DNA from 3 places in the Kocuria kalidii genome. Region 2 is predicted to be linked to each of the others. Evidence: riboswitches for the same ligand, from Rfam matches in the RefSeq annotation. Region 2 holds a riboswitch; each other region holds the start of a gene.
The links. Region 2 has a riboswitch for S-adenosylmethionine ahead of ACH9D3_RS07330 (PLP-dependent transferase). Riboswitches for the same ligand answer to the same signal wherever they lie in the genome.
Positions count from the first base shown of each region.

Region 1: linked by a shared signal. The riboswitch ahead of ACH9D3_RS13030 (bifunctional o-acetylhomoserine/o-acetylserine sulfhydrylase) and the one ahead of ACH9D3_RS07330 (PLP-dependent transferase) in region 2 are both predicted to bind S-adenosylmethionine.
Region 3: linked by a shared signal. The riboswitch ahead of ACH9D3_RS06895 (methylenetetrahydrofolate reductase) and the one ahead of ACH9D3_RS07330 (PLP-dependent transferase) in region 2 are both predicted to bind S-adenosylmethionine.

Region 1 is NZ_JBISWJ010000087.1:19,479-26,233, reverse strand. It holds gene ACH9D3_RS13040 (CPBP family intramembrane glutamic endopeptidase) at 1-684, shown strand, start outside; gene ACH9D3_RS13035 (VOC family protein) at 727-1,365, opposite strand; SAM riboswitch class IV at 1,564-1,679, shown strand; gene ACH9D3_RS13030 (bifunctional o-acetylhomoserine/o-acetylserine sulfhydrylase) at 1,757-3,148, shown strand; gene metX (homoserine O-acetyltransferase MetX) at 3,145-4,329, shown strand; gene ACH9D3_RS13020 (alpha/beta hydrolase) at 4,367-5,044, shown strand; gene ACH9D3_RS13015 (RNA-binding S4 domain-containing protein) at 5,028-5,270, opposite strand; gene ACH9D3_RS13010 (glycine--tRNA ligase) at 5,467-6,755, shown strand, end outside.
Region 2 is NZ_JBISWJ010000049.1:2,523-9,277, forward strand. It holds gene ACH9D3_RS07315 (transketolase C-terminal domain-containing protein) at 1-91, opposite strand, end outside; gene ACH9D3_RS07320 (thiamine pyrophosphate-dependent enzyme) at 88-1,263, opposite strand; gene ACH9D3_RS07325 (Lrp/AsnC family transcriptional regulator) at 1,522-1,974, shown strand; SAM riboswitch class IV at 2,084-2,205, shown strand; gene ACH9D3_RS07330 (PLP-dependent transferase) at 2,244-3,572, shown strand; gene ACH9D3_RS07335 (cystathionine gamma-synthase) at 3,581-4,777, shown strand; gene ACH9D3_RS07340 (rhodanese-like domain-containing protein) at 4,799-5,722, shown strand; gene ACH9D3_RS07345 (DUF2867 domain-containing protein) at 5,688-6,755, opposite strand, start outside.
Region 3 is NZ_JBISWJ010000044.1:60,602-67,356, forward strand. It holds gene ACH9D3_RS06880 (FMN-binding glutamate synthase family protein) at 1-151, opposite strand, end outside; gene ACH9D3_RS06885 (SRPBCC family protein) at 240-734, opposite strand; gene ACH9D3_RS06890 (ArsR/SmtB family transcription factor) at 738-1,094, opposite strand; SAM riboswitch class I at 1,423-1,529, shown strand; gene ACH9D3_RS06895 (methylenetetrahydrofolate reductase) at 1,600-2,538, shown strand; gene metE (5-methyltetrahydropteroyltriglutamate--homocysteine S-methyltransferase) at 2,595-5,042, shown strand; gene ACH9D3_RS06905 (ABC transporter transmembrane domain-containing protein) at 5,116-6,755, opposite strand, start outside.

The DNA of each region.
Region 1 (6,755 bases), on a different contig from region 2:
CTGGGCGCCTCGGCGGTCTACGCGGTGCTCTCCCTCGCCGAGGACCTCGCCCGCGGACCGCTGTCCGAGGCGCAGGCGACGATGAACCCGCCGCTGAGCCGGCAGCCGCTGTTCGACCTGCTGCGCCAGCTGACCGGCATCGCCCTGGACCTGGTGCCGGTCCTGCTGGCGCTGTACCTGCTCGCCGGCTCCGCAGGCGCCCTGCGCACGGTGCGCCGGCGGATCGGGCTCGACGCCCGCATGCCCCTCCCGGACCTCGGTCTGGGCACCGTGCTCTTCCTGCTCATGGGGGTGGGGACGCTGGCCCTCTACGGGGCCGGGCGGGCCCTGGGCATCACCGCGGAGGTCACCACATCGGGTCTCGGCGAGCACTGGTGGGCCGTTCCGGTGCTCCTGCTCTCGGCGCTGCGCCACGCCCTGCTCGAGGAGGTCGTCGTGGTCGCGTTCCTGACCGACCGGCTCACCCGCATCGGGTGGGGCTGGCCGGCGGTCCTGGTGGTCACGGCCCTGTTCCGCGGCAGCTACCACCTCTACCAGGGGATCGGGCCCTTCCTCGGCAACGTGGTGATGGGACTCGTCTTCGCGGAGCTCTACCGGCGCACCGGGCGGGTGATGCCGCTCGTCGTCGCGCACTTCCTGCTGGACGCCGTGGGCTTCCTCGGCACCGCGTGGCTGCTGGGCTGAGCCGGCTGCGGCCGGGCACCGGCGTGCCCGGCCGCAGCGGTCTCAGATGGTGACGGAGCCGTCCGGGGTGCTGAAGGTGACGGAGAGGACCCCGGGGGTGCCGGCGGGGTAGCGCCAGTCGACGTCGAGGTCGTCGAGGGCGGTCTCGACCGGGGCGCCCAGCCACTCGGTGACCCGCTCCGGGGCGCCGGCGATCGACATCCCGGCGAGGCCCACGTCCGTGATCCGCGCCTGGGACGGGTGCATCTCCGGGCCGGAGTCGAAGCGCACCATGAACGGCAGCTGCGGATCCGCGATCAGGCCCTTGACCCCGATCTGGTGCCACTCCAGGCACCGCCCGTCCGGGAACACCCGGCAGCCGGGGACGGAGGAACGGCCCAGTCGCCGTTCGAACGGCGCGAGGTCCTCGACCTCGACGACCCAGCCCAGCCAGCCGCCGCCGGCCTCGGAGCGGGCGCGCACGGCCTGGCCGAACGGGGCCTTCACCGCCGCGGGGTGCTCGAGGACCTCGACGACCTCGACGTACTGGTGGTTCGTGAGGGGGAGGATCATGTTGCGGGTGCCGAAACGGGGGTGCACACCGCCCTTGACCGGTTCGATCCCGAGCTGGTCGGCGATCCGCTCGGTGGTGGCCGCCAGGCCCTCCGGGCGGCAGGCGTAGGACACGTGGTCGACTCTCATGGCCACATCGTGGCACCGTGTGAGTTTCGTCTCCAAATCGGCCGGGCCCGGCCACGACGCGGTTCGCTCCCCGGCTCACCTTCCGGTCCGAACTCCGGTCCGCGGCGCGTCCGGCGCCGCGCGGGCCGGGCCGTTCTCGGGAGTCGTGCCCGGCCCCGGCTTGACGCCGCCGCGCCCGAATCCGGACAATGTTGTCCAGGTCATGAGCGCCAGCGTCCAAGCCCCAGCTAGCTGGCCGGCAACCCTCCTCCGCGGTGGGGTGCCCTGGGTGAAGACCAGGCTCCTCGCGACCCGCGAGCGAGCAAGCGCGGGTCCCCGGTGCCCGGCCGTCGCTCGGCCGCACCAGCTCGGCCGGAAACCGGACCCCTGACACCGCAAGGAGTCCCACGGCATGTCCGAGTCCCCCGCTGCCGGCACCGGCGCCCCCACGACCGCACGGCCCACCCCGGACAACCCGGCCGGCTGGTCCTTCGAGACCCGGCAGATCCACGCGGGGCAGAGCCCCGACCCGGTCACCGGGTCCCGGGCCCTGCCGATCCACCAGACCACGTCCTTCGTCTTCCCGGACGCCCAGGCCGCCGCCGACCGCTTCTCGCTCGCCGAGCTCGGCCCGATCTACACGCGGATCGGCAACCCGACCACGGAGGTCGTGGAGAACCGGATCGCCGCCCTCGAGGGCGGCGTGGGCGCCCTGATGGTCAGCGCGGGACAGTCGGCCACGACGTTCGCGGTGCTCAACGTCGCGGGAGCGGGCGACCACGTCGTGGCCAGCCCCAGCCTGTACGGCGGGACCTACAACCTCTTCAAGTTCACGCTGCCCAAGCTCGGCATCGAGACGACGTTCGTGACGGACCCGGACGACCCCGAGGCCTGGCGGAGCGCGGTGCGCCCGAACACCAAGGCCTTCTTCGCGGAGACGATCCCGAACCCGCGCAACGACGTCCTCGACATCGAGACGGTCGCCGGGATCGCCCACGACAGCGAGGTGCCGCTCATCGTGGACAACACCGTGGCCACCCCGTACCTGGTCCAGCCCTTCCGCTGGGGCGCGGACGTCGTGGTGCACTCCGCCACCAAGTTCCTGGGCGGCCACGGCACCGCCATCGGCGGCGTGATCGTGGACTCCGGCGCCTTCGACTTCGGCCGCTACCCCGAGCGCTTCCCCGGCTTCAACCAGCCGGACGAGTCCTACGGCGGGCTCGTCTACGCCCAGGCCCTGGGCGCGGAGGGCGTCTTCGGCGTCAACCTCTCCTACGTCCTCAAGGCCCGGGTGCAGCTGCTGCGCGACCTCGGCTCGGCGATCTCCCCGTTCAACGCGTTCCTCATCGAGCAGGGCATCGAGACGCTGTCCCTGCGGATGGAGCGGCACGTGGCCAACGCCGGGGCGGTGGCCCGCTGGCTGGCGGCCCGCCAGGACGTGCGCTCGGTGTCCTGGGCGGGGCTGGAGTCCTCGCCGTGGCACGAGCGGGCGCTGAAGTACGCGCCCCGGGGCGCCGGGTCGATCCTGGGCTTCGTGCTCGACGGCGGCCGGGAGGCCGGGGCCGCCTTCGTGGACGCCCTCACCCTGCACTCCAACGTGGCGAACATCGGGGACGTCCGCTCCCTCGTGATCCACCCGGCGTCCACCACGCACAGCCAGCTCCTCCCCGAGGAGCAGCTGGCGTCCGGCGTGGAGCCGGGCTTCGTGCGCCTGTCCGTGGGCCTCGAGCACATCGACGACATCCTCGCGGACCTGGAGCAGGGCTTCGCCGCGGCCGCGGCCGCGCGCGGAGGACAGGAGTGACCGTGACGGTCGTGCGGGGCGCCGCCGCCGGGACCGACGTCCGCGAGGACGGGGTGCCGCGCGTGGCCGAGATCGGCACCCTGGAGCTCGAGTCGGGCTTCCGGCTGCCCGGGGTCCGGATCGCCTACGAGACCTGGGGGACCCTCGCCCCGGACCGGTCCAACGCGGTCCTCGTCCAGCACGCCCTCACCGGGGACACCCACGTGGCCACCGGACGGGCCCGCCCCGGCGCCTCCGAGGCCGAGCGCCGCGCCGCGGAGACCGGCGGCTGGTGGGAGGGTCTGGTGGGCCCCGGCGCCGCCATCGACACGGACCGGTGGTTCGTGGTCTGCACCAACATCGTGGGCGGCTGCTACGGCTCCACCGGCCCGGCGACCCCCGCGCCGCCGGAGGTGGACCCCGAGGGGCGTCCCTGGGGCTCCCGCTTCCCGCTGATCACCGTCCGGGACGCCGTGCACGCCGAGGCGGCGCTCGCCGACGCCCTCGGCATCGAGGCGTGGCGCCTCGTGATCGGCGGCTCCATGGGCGGCGCCCGGGCCCTCGAGTGGGCCGTGACCCACCCGGACCGCGTGCGGGCGTGCGCGGTGGTCGCCGCGTGCGCCCGGTCCAGCGCCGAGCAGCTCGCGTGGGGCCAGGCGCAGAAGCTGGCGATCCACCAGGACCCCGACTTCCGGGGCGGGGACTACTACGACGGGCCGTTCCCCGTCACGGGCCTGGGGCTGGCCCGGCGGATCGCCCACATCACCTACCGCTCGCCCGACGAGCTGCACCACCGGTTCGGCTGCTCGCCGCAGGCCGGCGAGCAGGTCATCGACACGCACCCCGGTCGCCGGGGGCGCTACCAGGTGGAGAGCTACCTCGACCACCAGGCGTCCAAGCTCGCCGGGCGCTTCGACGCCAACAGCTACCTGGCCGTCAACGAGACCCTCATGTCCCACGACATCACGCGGAACCGGGGCACCCTGGAGGAGGCCCTGTCCATGACCTCGTGCGAGTGGCTCGTGGCGGCGGTGGACTCCGACCGGCTGTACCTGCCCCGCGAGTCGGACGTCCTGGCGGCCGCCCTGCCTGGAGACGTGCGGCGGCACACCCTCACCTCGCCGTCGGGCCACGACGGCTTCCTCATCGAGGCCCCGCAGCTCGGCCGGCTGCTCCTGGAGACGGTCCTGCACGAGCCCTGAGACCGTGCCCGCCGCACCCGGGTGGCAGACTGGAGCCATGACCGACACCCCCGCGACCGACACCCCCTTCGCCGTCTGGAACAACGACGCCGACGCCCGTCCCGGCACCCCGCTGCTCGTGCTGCTGCACGGCTACGGCTCGCACGAGCAGGACCTCATGGGCCTCGTCCCGGCCCTGCCGGAGGAGTTCAGCGTGGTGTCCCTGCGCGCTCCCGAGCCCATCGACTCGGGCTACCAGTGGTTCCCGCTCGCCGCGGACCTCAGCTTCTCGCTCGACCGGGTGGCGGAGGCCGTGCGGCCCGTCGCGGCCTGGCTGCGGGAGCTGGCCGCCGACCACCCCAGCATCACGCTGCTCGGGTTCTCGCAGGGCATGGCCATGGCCACGTCCCTCGCCCGCCACCTGCCCGGCGAGGTCACCGCGGTGGTCGGACTGTCCGGCTTCGTGGTGCCCGGGGCGCACCCCCTGTTCGCCGACGAGCGGCTGCGGGAGCAGCCGCTGCGGATGTTCTGGGGCCGCGACCCGCAGGACCCGGTCATTCCGCAGGAGCTGGTCGACTCCACGGCCGAGTGGGCGCTCGAGCACGCCGACGCCATGAAGGTGCACTACACCGGGGTGGGCCACGGGATCAGCCCGCAGGAGCTCGGGCACGTGCGCGAGTACCTGACGCAGGTGGTGCTGGGCGCCCCGGTCCGGGCGGTCAGCCGCCCGCGGTGATCCGGACGGAGGCACCCCCTGCGGAGACGACGTCGCCGGGGTGCAGCTGCCGGCCGCGGCGGGTCTCGACCTCCCCGTTGACCGAGACCTGACCGTCTTCCACGAGACCCCGGGCGTGCGCGCCGTCCTCGGCGAGGTTGGCCAGCTTGAGCGCCTGGCCCAGCCGGATCATGTCGTCGCGGATGGGCAGCTCGTCGGGGCCGCCGGGCGGCTGGGGAGTCGTCATGCGCCCATTGTCCCAGCTCCGGGCCGGTCCGCGCGCCCGGCGGGAATTGGCTACCCTGGGACGAGGACGTCGCACGCGGCGTCCTCGTTCATGACGGCCGACGGCGGCCGCTCTCCCGGCGGCGCTCCGCCGGGCCACACCACTGACCACGCGCGTCCGCAGCCGGCGGTCGGGCGGAATCCCGGAGGAAAACCACATGGCCCCCAAGTCCACGTTGGACAACGTCATCTCGCTGGCCAAGCGCCGCGGGTTCGTGTTCCAGGCGGGTGAGATCTACGGCGGCTCCCGCTCGGCCTGGGACTACGGGCCCCTCGGCGCGGAGCTCAAGGAGAACATCAAGCACGAGTGGTGGCAGACCTTCGTGCGCGGTCGCGAGGACATGGTGGGACTCGACTCCTCGATCATCCTCCCGAAGGCCGTCTGGGAGGCCTCGGGGCACGTGGCGACCTTCACGGATCCGCTCGTGGAGTGCACCTCCTGCCACAAGCGCGCCCGGCAGGACCACCTGGTGGAGGCCTTCGAGGAGAAGAAGGGCCGCGCCCCGGAGAACGGCATGGCCGACATCCCCTGCCCCAACTGCGGGACCAAGGGCCAGTGGACGGACCCGCAGCAGTTCTCCGGGCTGCTGAAGACGTTCCTGGGCCCCGTCGACAACCAGGAGGGCCTGCACTACCTGCGGCCCGAGACCGCGCAGGGCATCTTCGTCAACTTCAACAACGTGGTCACCGCGGCGCGGAAGAAGCCGCCGTTCGGGATCGGCCAGATCGGCAAGGCCTTCCGCAACGAGATCACCCCCGGCAACTTCATCTTCCGCACGCGCGAGTTCGAGCAGATGGAGATCGAGTACTTCACGCACCCGTCCGAGGCCGGGCACTGGTTCGACGAGTGGGTCGAGGCGTGCTGGGACTGGTTCACGGACCTGGGCATCGACCCCGATCACATGCGCCGCTTCGACGTCCCCGAGGACGACCGGGCGCACTACTCCGCCGGCACCATCGACATCGAGTACCGGTTCGGCTTCCAGGGCAATCCGTGGGGCGAGCTCATGGGCGTGGCCAACCGGACGGACTACGACCTCGGCGTGCACAACGAGCACTCGAACACCGACCTCAGCTACTTCGACCAGCAGAGCAACGAGCGCTACGTCCCGTACGTGATCGAGCCGTCCTTCGGGCTGACCCGCTCGATGATGGCGTTCCTGGTGGACGCGTACACCGAGGACGAGGCGCCCAACTCGAAGGGCGGCACGGACCGGCGCACGGTCCTGAAGCTGGACCCGCGCCTGGCGCCGGTGAAGGCCGCGGTGCTCCCGCTGTCCCGCAACGAGGACCTCTCGCCCAAGGCGAAGGACCTGGCCGCCGAGCTGCGCCGGAGCTGGAACATCGACTTCGACGACTCGGGGGCGATCGGGCGCCGCTACCGCCGCCAGGACGAGATCGGCACCCCCTACTGCATCACCGTGGACTTCGACACCCTCGAGGACCA
Region 2 (6,755 bases):
CGGCCAGGGCGGTGTTGAGCGCCTGGGCGAAGGTCACGGGCTTGCGCGCCGGGGCCTCGCCGGACGGCGCGGGGGCTTCGAGGGTGCTCACTGTCCGGTCTCCTCTCGGGCGAGCTCGGCGGCCAGGAACTGCTCCTGCTCGGCGAGCTGCGGGGTCTGCTCGGTGTAGACGTGGCGGAACAGCTCGAGCGGGTCGACCTCCACGTCGGCGTTCATGCCGTCGCGCAGGGCCGCGGCGACGTCCTCCGCGGTGGCGGCGATGCGCTGCGCCGCGTCGTCGTCGAGCACCCCCTCGGCGCCGAGGTAGGCGCGCATCCGGGTCACCGGGTCCTTGGCGATCCACTCCTGCACCTCGGCGTCGTCGCGGTAGCGCGTCGCGTCGTCGGCGTTGGTGTGCGCCTGCATGCGGTAGGTGTGCGCCTCGACGAGGAGGGGCTCGGACTCGGAGCGCGCCAGGTCCACGGCACGGCGCAGCGTGGCGAGCAGCGCCACGAGGTCGTTGCCGTCCACGCGCTCGCCGGCCATGCCGTAGCCGACCGCCTTGTGGGCGAGGCTCGGCGCCGCGGACTGCTGGGACAGGGGCACGGAGATCGCGTAGCCGTTGTTCTGCACGAAGAACACGACCGGCAGCTTGAACACGGCCGCGAAGTTGAGGGCCTCGTGGAAGTCGCCCTCGCTGGTCGCGCCGTCGCCGCACATCGCGAGGACCACGGTGTCCTCCCCGCGCAGCTTCGCGGCGTGGGCCACGCCCACCGCGTGCAGCAGCTGGGTGGTCAGCGGCGTGGACTGGATGCCCACCCGGTGCTCGTGCGGGTCGTAGCCGCCGTGCCACTCGCCGCGGAAGATCGCCATGACCTGCATGGGGTCCACGCCCTTGGTCATGACCGCCACGGTGTCCCGGTAGGTGGGGAACAGCCAGTCGCCCTCCGCGAGGCACAGGGCCGCCGCCACCTGGCAGGCCTCCTGGCCGTGGCTGGACGGATAGACGGCCATGCGGCCCTGGCGGACCAGCGCGGAGTTCTGGTCGTTGACCCGCCGGCCGACCACCAGCTTCTCGTAGGCGTCCAGCAGCACCTCGGGGTCGGGCAGCGGGTACTCGTGGCCGGGGCCGGTGCCCTGCTCCTCGGGGGCGAGCAGGCGCCCGTCCGGGTCGACCATGCGGATCTCGCCGCGGGCCGGGAGCATGTACTGCTCCGGCGTGATGCCGAAGCTCTGGGAGGCCCGGAGGATCGGGTCCTCGGGGGTCTCGACGGTCTGGCTCATGGTGTCCCCTCGGTCGGTCCCCGGTCGCGGGGAGGCAGGAAGGATGGGAAGGCTGGGAAGCCTGAAAACTGGGAGGGCTTCGTCTCCCCAGTATGCGAACAGGCGAGGGTTCGTATCCACGGAGGGGGGAAAGTGCAGAATAGTGAGCAGGTCGGCGTGATCTCCGTGGACGAAATGTCCTAGTGTGGCGTGGAGCACATGCATTCGTCCGACACGCTGCGGACGCTGCGCCCGCCCCCCACCCCGAAGGAGCCCCCCGTGCCCTCGACCCCCGTGCCGCTGGACGAGACCGACCAGAGGATCCTCGCGGAGCTGTCCCGGGACGCCCGGCAGTCGGTGACGGCCATCGCCGCGGCCGTGCACGTCTCCCGCGCCCACGCCTACGCCCGCATCAACCGGCTCCGGGACGAAGGGGTGATCCTGCGCTTCAGCACCGTGATCGACCCGGTGCGGGCGGGCCTGCAGGCCTCCGCCTACGTGACGCTCAAGCTCCGGCAGAACACCTGGCGGGAGCTGTGCGCCCAGCTCCGGGCGATCCCGGCCGTGCAGCACATCGCCCTGGTCGGCGGGAACTTCGACGTCATGCTGCTCGTGCGGGCGGTCGACACCGTGCACCTGCGGCAGGTGATCTTCGAGCACATCCAGCAGCTGCCCGGCGTGGTGGACACCCAGACGTTCCTGGTCTTCGAGGACATCGACACGAGGGCCTGACCGGGGTCCCGCGCCCGCGCCCCGCCGTGACGACGTCATGAAGCGTCACGGTCGTCATCTTCCGACGCAGGGAGACATCCGACTACCTCTGCGCATAGTGTCGTTCCAGCTTCACGAGACGTGACCGCGAAGCTCCGACTTGGTCACGCACCAACCCCATGCTCATCGGGTGGTTCGGATGAGGAAGCGGCCTGCATCTTCCGCGGCGTGCCCACCGGGCCGGTGCGGACGACCGGTGCGGGTAAGAGCAAGCGCACAGGAGCAGCGCCATGTCCACCCCCGTGACAGTCCACGACCTCGCGACCCGGCAGATCCACGCCGGCACCCAGGACGACGTCACCCAGCGCACCCTGACGGTGCCGATCTACCAGACCGCGGCGTTCGAGTTCCCGGACTACGAGGCGGCCCGGCAGATGTTCGCCCAGACGCGGGCGGGCTTCACCTACACGCGCACCGGCAACCCCACGGTGGCCGTGCTCGAGCAGCGCATCAGCGACCTCGAGGGCGGCGCGGGCGCCGTGGCCACCGGCTCCGGCCAGTCCGCCGTGGCCGTGGCGCTGCTGGCCCTGCTGGGCCAGGGCGCCGGCAAGCACCTCGTGGCCTCCGAGAAGCTGTACGGCGGGACGGTGGACCTGCTCACCGACTCCTTCGCGGACTTCGGCATCGAGGTCGACTTCGTGGACCCCACGGCCCCCGCGGCGTGGGCGGCGGCCGTGCGCCCCGACACCCGGGCGTTCCTGCTCGAGTCGATCGGCAACCCGCTGGCCACCCTCCCGGACCTGCCCGGGATCGCCGACGTCGCCCGGGCGGCCGGGGTGCCCGTCGTCGTCGACAACACCCTCGCGTCCCCGGTCCTGTACCGGCCGCTGGAGAAGGGCGCCGACATCGTGGTGCACTCCGCCACCAAGTTCCTGGGCGGGCACGGCAACGCGCTCGCCGGGGCGGTCGTGGACGGCGGGACGTTCGACTGGTCCGCGCGGCCCGGGAAGTGGCCGCAGTTCACGCAGGCCCGCGCCCGCTGGGGCGGCCGGAGCCTGGTCGACAAGTGCGCCGGCGCCAGCCCCTACCTGCACCTGGTCCGGGCCAAGTACGTGCACGACCTCGGGACCACGCTGTCCCCGTTCAACGCCAGCCAGATCCTGCAGGGCACCGAGACCCTCGACCTGCGCGTGGCCCGCCACACGGCCTCGGCGCTGGCGGTGGCCGAGTTCCTCGCCGGGCACCCCGCCGTCGCCCGCGTCCACCACCCCGGCGTGCCCGGGGACCCCGGTGCCGGGATCGCGGCCCGGGACTTCCCCCTCGGGACCGGCTCCGTGTTCTCCTTCGACCTCGCCGCCCCGGACGACGCCGTGGGGCCGTTCATCGACGGGCTGCGGCTGTTCAAGCTGGTCGCCAACGTCGGGGACACCCGCAGCCTCGTGTCCCACCCGGCGGCCATGACGCACTGCCGCCTGACCCCCGAGCAGCGCCGGGCCGGCGGCATCGCCGAGACCACGGTCCGGCTGTCGATCGGCCTCGAATCGCCCCAGGACCTCGTGGCCGATCTCGGCCAGGCCCTCGACACGGTCCTCGAGACCGTCCAGACCTCCCGGAAGTGAGCCCCGTCATGACGTCCTCCACCGAGACCCGCACCCGCCCCCGGGGCTTCACCACGACCGCCGTCCACGCCGGCCAGCAGCCCGACCCGCTGACCGGGGCGGTCATCCCGCCGATCTACCAGACCTCGACCTTCGCCCAGGACGGGATCAACGTGCTGCGCGCCGGGCACGAGTACAGCCGCGGCTCCAACCCCACCCGCAGCGGCTTCGAGGAGCAGCTCGCGGCCCTCGAGCGGGGCGAATGCGGATTCGCGTTCGCATCGGGGATCGCCGCCGAGGACGCGCTGCTGCGCGCGGTGCTGCGCCCGGGCGACCACATCGTGCTCGGCGCCGACGGCTACGGCGGCACCAACCGGCTGATCACCAAGGTCCTCGCCCCCTGGGACATCGGGCACACGGCCGTGGACATCGCCGACCTCGACGACGTCCGGGCGGCCGTGCGGGCGGGGACCACGAAGGTGCTGTGGCTCGAGACGCCGTCCAACCCGCTGCTCGGCATCGCCGACGTGGCCGCCTGGGCGCAGCTCGCCCGGGACGCCGGGGCGCTGCTGGTCGTCGACAACACCTTCGCGTCCCCGTACCTGCAGAACCCGCTCGAGCTCGGCGCGGACGCCGTGGTGCACTCCACCACCAAGTACATCGGCGGGCACTCCGACGTGCTCGGCGGCGCCGTGGTGGTCGGGGCTGCCGAGTGGCGCGGCGTCCCCCTCGCCGAGGCGGTCGGCTTCCAGCAGTTCGCCGCCGGTGCCGTGGCCGGGCCCCAGGACAGCTACCTGGCCGCCCGCGGGCTCAAGACCCTGAGCCTGCGGATGGAGCGCCACCAGGACAACGCGCAGCGGATCGCCGAGTGGCTGCTGGAGCGACCGGAGGTCTCCCGGGTGCTCTACCCCGGGCTGCCCGGGCACCCCGGCCACGCGCTCGCCGCCGCGCAGATGCGCGGGTTCGGCGGGATGCTCTCCTTCCGGCTGGCCGGCGGGGAGGGTGCGGCCCGGGCGGTGGCGGAGGGCACCCGGCTGTACTCGCTGTCCGTGAGCCTGGGCGGCGTGGAGTCCCTGATCTGCTACCCCTCCGAGATGACCCACGCCTCCGTCCGGGGCACTGCGCTGGCCGTGCCCGTCGACCTGGTGCGGCTCTCCGTGGGCATCGAGGACGTCGAGGACCAGCTGGAGGACCTCGAGCGGACGCTCACCGGCGCCACCGCCTGACCCGGCACTAGCCTGGAGCACATGAGCACCGGCACCCCGCAGAACAGCACGCCCCAGGACAGCGCCGCGCAGCACGACGCCCTGCTCGAGCCGCCCGGGCCCCTGGTGGGCACCGACTGGCTCGCCGAGCACCTCGACGACCCCCGGCTCGTGCTCGTGGACGCGAGCTCCACGATGAACCGGGTCGAGGAGGCCATCCCCGGGGCGCTGCTCCTGGACCTGGACGGGCCCTTCTCGGACCCGTCCTCGGACCTGCCGCACACGATGCCCACGGCGGAGCGCCTGACCGCCGCGGCCCGTGCGCTCGGGATCTTCCGGACGAGCACGCTCGTCGCCTACGACGGCAAGGGGGTCTTCGCGTCCGCCCGCGTCTGGTGGATGTTCCGGGCCGCGGGCCTCGACCGCGTCGCCGTCCTCGACGGCGGCCTCCCGGCGTGGGCCGCCGAGGGCCGGCCCACCGCGGCGCACGCCGCACCCCCCGCGGATCCGGGGGACGTCGAGCTCGCGCCCCGCGAGGGGTTCTTCGCCGGGGCGGAGGACGTCGCCCGGGCGCTCGAGGACCCCGGCGCCGGCGTCCTCGACGCCCGTTCCGCCGGCCGGTTCGCGGGCACCGAGCCCGAGCCGCGGCCGGGCCTGCGCCCGGGGCACATGCCCGGGGCGGTCAGCCTGCCGTACACCGACCTGCAGGACGCCCGCGGGCGGCTGCTGCCGGTGCCGCGGCTGCGGGAGCGGATCGACGCGGCAGCACCCGGGGGGCGGCGCATCGTCACCAGCTGCGGCTCGGGGATCACCGCCTGCGTCCTGGCGCTGGCCGCCCACCTGGCCGGCCGCGAGGACGTCGCCGTCTACGACGGCTCCTGGAGCGAGTGGGGACGTCCCGGTCCCCGGCCCGTGGAGGGCCCGGAGGGGATCAGCCCCGGTCCGGGGTCCGGCCCGCAGGGGTGATCCGCTCGGCCGCCTGCTCCGCCTGCTCCGCCTGCTCCGGCTGATCCGCCGCGCCGGGCCCGGGATCGTCCAGCGCGGCGGCCGTGGCGAGGATGTTGCGGGCCATGGACGGGAAGATGAACCCGTGGAAGGGCCACACGCCCCACCAGTAGAGCCGCCCCGGCAGGCCCCGCGGGAAGAAGATGGCCCGCTGCATGTACCGGCTGCCCTCGCCGTCGGGCTCCACGGACAGCTCGAGCCACGCCCGGCCGGGGGCCCGCATCTCGGCGTGCAGGAGCAGCTTGTGCCCCTCCTCCATGTCCTCGACGCGCCACCAGTCCACGTACTCGCCCACCTGGAGGTCCGTGGCGTCGCGGCGGCCCCGGTTCAGGCCGGCCCCGCCCACCAGCTTGTCCATCACTCCGCGGACCCGCCACGCCAGGGACAGGGAGTACCAGCCGTTGCGCCCGCCGATGGACTCGATGACCCGCCACACCTGCTCCGGCCGCGCCGGGCCCGTGCGGCTGCGCTCGTCCACGAACACCGTGCGCCCCGCCCAGTCCGGGTCCGACGGAAGAGGATCCGCGGCGCTCTCGGACGAGCCGTAGTGGACGTCCCACGTGGTCTCCACGGAGTTGTCCTCGATCTTCTTCAGCGCGAGCGCCACGGCACGGCGGTACCCGGCCAGCCCCTCGGGGGGCTGCGGGATGTAGTCGTCGATGTCGTGCTCGTCGGCCACGGCGTCGTGCTGCAGCGACTGGACGAGCGGCACGGCCAGGGCCAGCGGGATCGGCGTGACCATGCCCACCCAGAACCCGGACAGCCGGGGCGCCGGGAGGGGGAGGTGGAAGACGACGCGCCGGCGCAGCCCGGCGACCCGGGCGTAGCGGCGCATGGCGTCCGCGTAGGTCATGACGTCGCGGGAGCCGATGTCGAAGGTGCGGTTGAGCCCCTCCGGCAGGTCCATCGCGCGGACCAGGTAGTACAGCACGTCGCGGACGGCGATGGGCTCGATGCTGTTCGTCACCCAGGACGGCGCCGGCATGATCGGGAG
Region 3 (6,755 bases), on a different contig from region 2:
GCTTCGTCTGGACGACGTCCCACACCCCGACCACCAGCAGCACGAGGACCACCGGGACGAGGAGCCACCAGCCGTTGGACCCGAGGGAGGCGGCCAGGACCAGGAGCAGCGTCAGCACCAGGAGGAGCGCCAGCACCAGGAATCGCATCATGGGTCCGATCGTAGCCGCGCACCGCGTGGCGCACGTCACACCCGGCCGATGTCGTCACGCCCGTCGACCGGGGTCGCGGGGTCCGCGGTCAGGTCCCGTCCCGTGCGGGCCGCCGGGAGAGCAGCTCCTCGAGCCGCTCGTAGCCGTCGGCCATCCCGCTCTCCATGCCGGAGGCGGCCATGCCGTCCCGGGCCTCCTGGGAGGGGTGGACGACGTGGCCCCGCAGCCGGCAGCGGCCGTCCGCGAGCTCGTCGAAGCGGAGGAACTCCAGACTGACCACGTCCGGGTAGCCCCCGAACTCGAAGGTCTGCACGACCAGCTCGTTCTCGCGGACCGTGTGCAGCACGCCCCGGAAGGCGTAGGTGACGCCGTCCGGGCCGGTGTGGTGGTACTCGTAGGCCCCGCCGGACCGGAAGTCGTAGGAGGAGACGTCGATGTTCGTGCCGCGGGGACCGAGCCACTCCCGCAGCAGGGCGGGGTCCGCGTGGGCGCGGAAGACCTCCGCGACCGGGTGGTCGAGCTCGCGCTCGTAGTCGATGTAGGGAAGTCCGTCGGGGACGGTCAGGTGCAGAGGATGTCCCATGGTTCAGTCCTGGGTGTGCTCGCCGCGGTCTGCGGCTCGGGTGTCGAGCACGGCGTCGAGGCGGCGGAACTGCTCCTCCCGGACCAGCCGGTACCGGTCGATCCAGGCGGTGAGCGCCTCCAGCCGTGCGGGGTCCAGGTGGACGGGCCGGCGCTGGGCGTCACGGGTGCGCGTGACGAGCTGCGCCTGCTCGAGGACCTGGATGTGCTTCGAGACCGCCTGCTTGGTGATCGCGAAGGGTTCCGCCAGTTCGGTGACCGTGGCCGGGCCGCGGCTGAGCCGGGCGACGATGCGGCGGCGGACCGGGTCGGCGAGAGCCAGGAAGGCCCTGTCGAGGAGGTCGTCGTCGCCGGGGTCCACGGTGTTTGTCAACTGATTCCTTGATCAACCTGTTGGTTGTCCAAGACTAGATCGCCGGCACGGGCACGGCAAGGGCCGAGACCGGATCGTGACGGGGCAGGCGTCCCCGCCGGTCTGCGGCGGGCTCGCCGTGGACCGCCCCGCGGGACCCCGCCGTCCGTGCTGCGCCGCGTGCCGTGCGCCCGTGCTGCGCCGTGGCGTGCGGCTCGTGCGTCGCCGTGCGTCCGTGTTGCGCCATGTGACGCGGTGGTCGTCACAGTCGGGGCGTCGGCGTCTTCTGCGCGCCCGGACTTGGCCTCGCGGCGGGCAGCCGCTGGAATGGGTCCTGCATCTATCCAGAGCGGCCGAGAGACCTGGCTCGTCGACGCCGCAGCAACCATCCGCGCACCCCGCCACGGGGACGCGGAACGGTGCTCCCGCCAGGACCGATGGAGCTGTCGCTTCCCCCCGGGTCCGCCCCGGGAGGGTTGCCGCCCTCCCTCGGGGTGACCCTTGGAGGAAGAACGTGACACCACGCCCGATCGCCCGGCCGGCGCCGCCGTCCCTGTCCTACGAGCTGTACCCGCCCCGCAGCGCGGCCAGCGCCGACACGCTGCTGCGGACCATCGAGGAGCTCGAGCCGACCCGCCCCGACCACGTCGCGGTGACCTACAGCGGGGACGAGCAGCGCCGGGACAGCTCCCTCGCCCTGCTCGACCACCTCCTGGCCCGCACCTGCCTGCGGCCGCTGGCGCACCTCACCTGCGTCGGCAGCACGCGGGCCGAGCTGGAGGACACCGTGGACACCCTGGTCCGGCGCGGCGTCCGGGGCGTCCTGGCCCTGCGCGGCGACCTGGACCCGGGGGCCGAGCCCGGCGAGCTCCCGAACGCCGGCGACCTCGTGGAGCTCGTGCGCGAGGTCGAGCAGCGCCACGGCGCGGCCCTGGCGGCCGGCCGGCTCGCCGTGGGCGTCGCCGCGTACCCGTCCCGGCACCCGGAGTCCCCGTCGTTCCGGCACGACATCGAGGTGCTGCTCGCCAAGCAGCGCGCGGGGGCGGACTTCGCGATCACCCAGGTCTACTTCCGCCCGCAGCGCTACGAGCGCCTGGTCGCGGCGGCGCGGGCGGCCGGGGTGAGCATCCCGATCGTCCCGGGGATCATGCCGGTCACCGACCCGCGGCGGCTGCGCACCCTGTGCCGTCTGGCCGGCCTGGCGCCCCACCCCGGATTGGCCGCCGCGCTCGAGGACGCACCCGGGCCCGCCGAGCGGCACCGCGCGGGCGTGGCCTTCGCGGCCCGGCTCGCCCGCGCGGCCCTGGACGCCGGCGCGCCCGGGCTGCACCTCTACACCTTCAACGAGCACCGGGCCGCGCTCGACCTGCTCGAGCGCGTGGACCTGCCCCGCGTCCCGCACGTTCCCGTCCCGCTCGACGACCTGCTCGACGACCTGCTGCTCCCCGCCTGAGCACGCAGGTCCCCACCGTTCCGCACGACCCCACGCCACCTTCTCAGGAGACCACCGTGAGCACCCAGCAGACCACGTTCCCCATCGCCGTTCCGCCCGCCGTTCCGTCCGCCTTTCCGTCCGCCACCATCACCGGCTACCCCCGGATCGGCCGCCGCCGCGAGCTCAAGAAGGCCCTCGAGGCCTACTGGGCCGGGCGCTCGGGCCGCGACGCGCTCGAGTCGGCCGCCGCCGAGCTGCAGCTGGCCACCTACCGCCGGCTCGTGGAGCTCGGCCTCGGCGCGCAGGACTCGTCCCTGCCGGCGGCGTTCCCCCTCTACGACCAGGTGCTGGACACCACCGTGGCCCTCGGCGCGGTCCCGTCCCGCTTCGCCGACCTCGCGGACCCCGACGGCCGCCTCGACCTCGACGCGAGCTTCGTGCTGGCCCGCGGCGACGCCGGGCGCGCTCCCCTCGAGCTGACCAAGTGGTTCGACACCAACTACCACTACCTGGTCCCCGAGATCGGCCCGGGCACCCCGTTCCGCGCCACCGCCGACCGGCTCGTGGCCGACGTCCGCCGCGCCGCCGCGCACGGCTTCACCGTCCGCCCGGTCCTCGTGGGCCCGGTGTCCTTCCTCCTCCTGGCCAAGGCCGACGACGACGCCCCCGCCGGCTTCGACCCGCTGCAGCGGCTCCCCGACCTGCTCCCGGTGTACGCGCAGCTGTTGCGGGACCTCGCCGCGGCCGGCGCGGACTGGGTGCAGCTCGAGGAGCCGGCCCTCGTGGCGGACCAGCACGTGCCCACCGAGGAGCTCGCCCCGTCCGTGTGGGACGCCTACACGACGCTGACCGCCGTGACCGGGCGCCCGCAGCTGTTCGTGACCACCTCCTACGGCTCCCCCGGGCCGCTGCTGCACCCCCTGGCCTGCTCCGGCGTGGAGGCGCTGCACCTCGACCTCGTCGAGGGCGCGGCCCCGACGACCGAGGAGCTGGAGTTCTTCCAGGGCGAGGACTCCGCCGTGCTCGTGGCCGGGGCCGTGGACGGGCACAACGTGTGGCGGGCCGATCTGGGCGGCCGGCTCGCCCGGCTCGGGGAGCTGGCCAGCGGGGGCGCCCGGGTGTCCGTGGCCAGCTCGACCTCGCTGTTCCACGTCCCGCACGACGTCGCCGAGGAGACCGGGCTGGACCCGCTGCTGCGCAGCTGGCTCGCGTTCGCGGACCAGAAGGTCGGCGAGGTCGTCACCCTCGCCCGCGGCCTCGCCGACGGCGAGGAGTCGGTCGCCGGGCAGCTGGCCGAGGCGGCCGAGGCCCGTCGCACCCGCGAGGGGGCGGCGGGGGTCCGCGACGCGGCCGTCCGGGGGCGCGCGGCGTCGCTGAGCGCCGCGGAGATCGGACGGTCCCCGGCGGAGGTCCGCCGGATCGCGCAGGAGGGCCGGTCCTTCACGGCGTCGGGCCCGCTCCCCCCGCTGCCCACCACCACGATCGGCTCGTTCCCGCAGACCCCCGAGGTCCGTGCCGCCCGCGCCCGGCACCGGGCCGGACGCCTTCCGGACGCCCGGTACGACGAGTTCCTGCGCGAGGAGATCGAGCGGGTCGTGCGGCTGCAGGAGGAGCTGGGCCTGGACGTGCTGGTGCACGGCGAGCCCGAGCGCAACGACATGGTCCAGTACTTCGCCGAGCACCTCGACGGCTTCGCGACCACCGTCCACGGCTGGGTGCAGTCCTACGGCTCCCGCTGCACCCGCCCGTCGATCCTGTGGGGCGACGTCAGCCGGGAAGGCGAGGGCCTGCGCGGCGAGGCGTTCACGGTGCCGTGGATCGGCCACGCCCAGTCCCTCACCGACCGGCCGGTCAAGGGCATGCTGACCGGACCGGTGACGATCCTCGCGTGGTCCTTCGTGCGCGACGACCAGCCGCTCGGGGAGACGGCGAACCAGGTGGCGCTCGCGCTGCGGGACGAGGTCGCGGACCTCGAGGCCGCCGGGATCGGGATCATCCAGGTGGACGAGCCGGCGCTGCGGGAGCTCCTGCCCCTGCGGCGGGCCGACCAGCAGGCCTACCTCGACTGGTCGGTGGACGCGTTCCGCCTGGCCACCTCGGGGGTGCGGGACGGGACCCAGATCCACACCCACCTGTGCTACTCGGAGTTCGGCGAGGTGGTCGGCGCGATCGACGGCCTGGACGCCGACGTCACGAGCATCGAGGCGGCCCGGTCCCGGATGGAGGTGCTCACCGACCTCGAGGCCGCCGGCTTCTCCCGGGGCATCGGCCCGGGCGTGTGGGACATCCACTCCCCGCGCGTGCCCTCCCGGGAGGAGGTCGAGCAGCTGCTCGAGCGGGCCCTCGAGCACGTCCCGGCGCGGACCCTGTGGGTCAACCCGGACTGCGGCCTGAAGACCCGCGGCTACGAGGAGACGAAGGCGTCGCTGGAGCACCTCGTGGCGGCGGCCCGGACCGTCCGCGAACGCGTGGTCCAGCCGGCGGGCCGGCCGCTGATCGTCCAGCACGGCACGCGCGGCTGACCCCGGGCACACCGTTCGACCCGCGGGTGCCCGCGTGACCACGAGGGTTCGTGGTGACGCGGGCACCCGGGGGTCACGGGGCGGAGGCGCCGACCGCCGCGGCGCCGGCGTCCCGGCCGGTCCGCCCGGCCAGCAGGGCGAACGGGCCGCCGGCCCCGCGCAGCTCGCGCGGCGCGCCGCGCTCGGCGATGCGGCCGCCCGCGAGCACCACCACCTGGTCGGCGTTCTCGACCGTGGAGAGCCGGTGGGCGATGGTCAGGGTGGTGCGGTCGGCGGCCAGCCGGTCGAGGGCCTCCTGGACCTGCGCCTCGGTGGTGTTGTCCAGCGCGCTGGTGGCCTCGTCGAGGACCAGCACGGGCGGGTTGCGCAGCACGGTCCGCGCGATGGCCAGGCGCTGCTGCTCCCCGCCGGAGAAGCGGTGGCCGCGGGCGCCGACCACCGTGTCCAGCCCGTCCGGCAGGCCGGCGACGGTGTCGGCGATGCGCGCGGCGCCCAGGGCGCGCCACAGCTCGGCGTCGGAGGCGCCGGGATCGGCGAGCAGGAGGTTGGCGCGCACCGTGGCGTGGACCAGGTAGGTCTCCTGGGAGACGACGCCCACGATCCGGGCGAGGTCCGCCGGATCGATGTCCCGCACGTCGACGCCGTCGATCGTCACCCGCCCCGCCGTGACGTCGTTGAGCCGCGGCAGCAGGGAGCCGAGGGTGCTCTTCCCGGATCCGGTGGGCCCGACGACCGCCGTGGTGGTGCCCGCCGGCAGCACCAGGTCGACGTCGTGCAGGACGTCGGCCCCGTCGTCGTAGGCGTAGCGCACGCCCTCGTACCGGACCTCCCCGCGCACGGCGGCCGGGTCCAGCCGGACGGGAGCGGCGGGCGGGACGATCTGCGGCTCGAGGTCGAGGTACTCGAAGATCCTGCTGAAGAAGGCGAGCGCGGACACCCACTGCACACCGATGTTCAGCAGACCCATCACGGGCCGGAAGACGGCCCCCTGCAGCGCGGTGAAGGCCACGAGGGTGCCGATGGTCATCCCGCCGCCGGTGGCCGGGAAGCCGGCGGCCAGGTAGATCACGGCGGGGATCGCGGCGAAGACGATCTGCATGGTGGCCATCCGCCAGCGCCCGGCCAGCTGGCTGCGCAGCTCCAGGTCCACGAGGCGGTCGGAGCGCTCCGTGAAGCGGGCCGCATCCCGTGCGGTGGTGCCCAGGGTCTTGGCGAGCCGGACCCCCGAGACGGACAGGCCCTCCTCGACCTGGGTGTGGAGCGCCGCGAGCTCCCGCTGGCGCTCCTCGGTGACGTCCCGGCGGATCAGCGCGACGCGGCGCGAGATCCAGACCGCCGGCGGCAGCACGAGCAGGGAGACGAGGCTCATCGACGGGGAGAGCGCCACCATGGCCACGGCGGTCGCCACGGCGGTGGTGAGGTTGGACGCCACCCCCGTGGCGGAGCTCGTGACCACGGACTGCATCCCGGCGATGTCGTGCGTCAGCCGCGACTGCACCTCCCCGCCCCGGGTCCTGGTGAAGAACCCCAGGGACTGGGCCTGCAGGTGGGTGAAGAGCTGCACGCGCAGCGCGTGCATGACCTGCTGCCCCATGGTGGTGGCCATCCAGGTCTGGACCACGCCGATCACGGAGGTCAGCGCCGCGACCCCGACCATCGAGGCGGTGAGCACCAGCAGCAGGCGGGTGTCCCCGTCCGGCAGGGCGTCGTCGA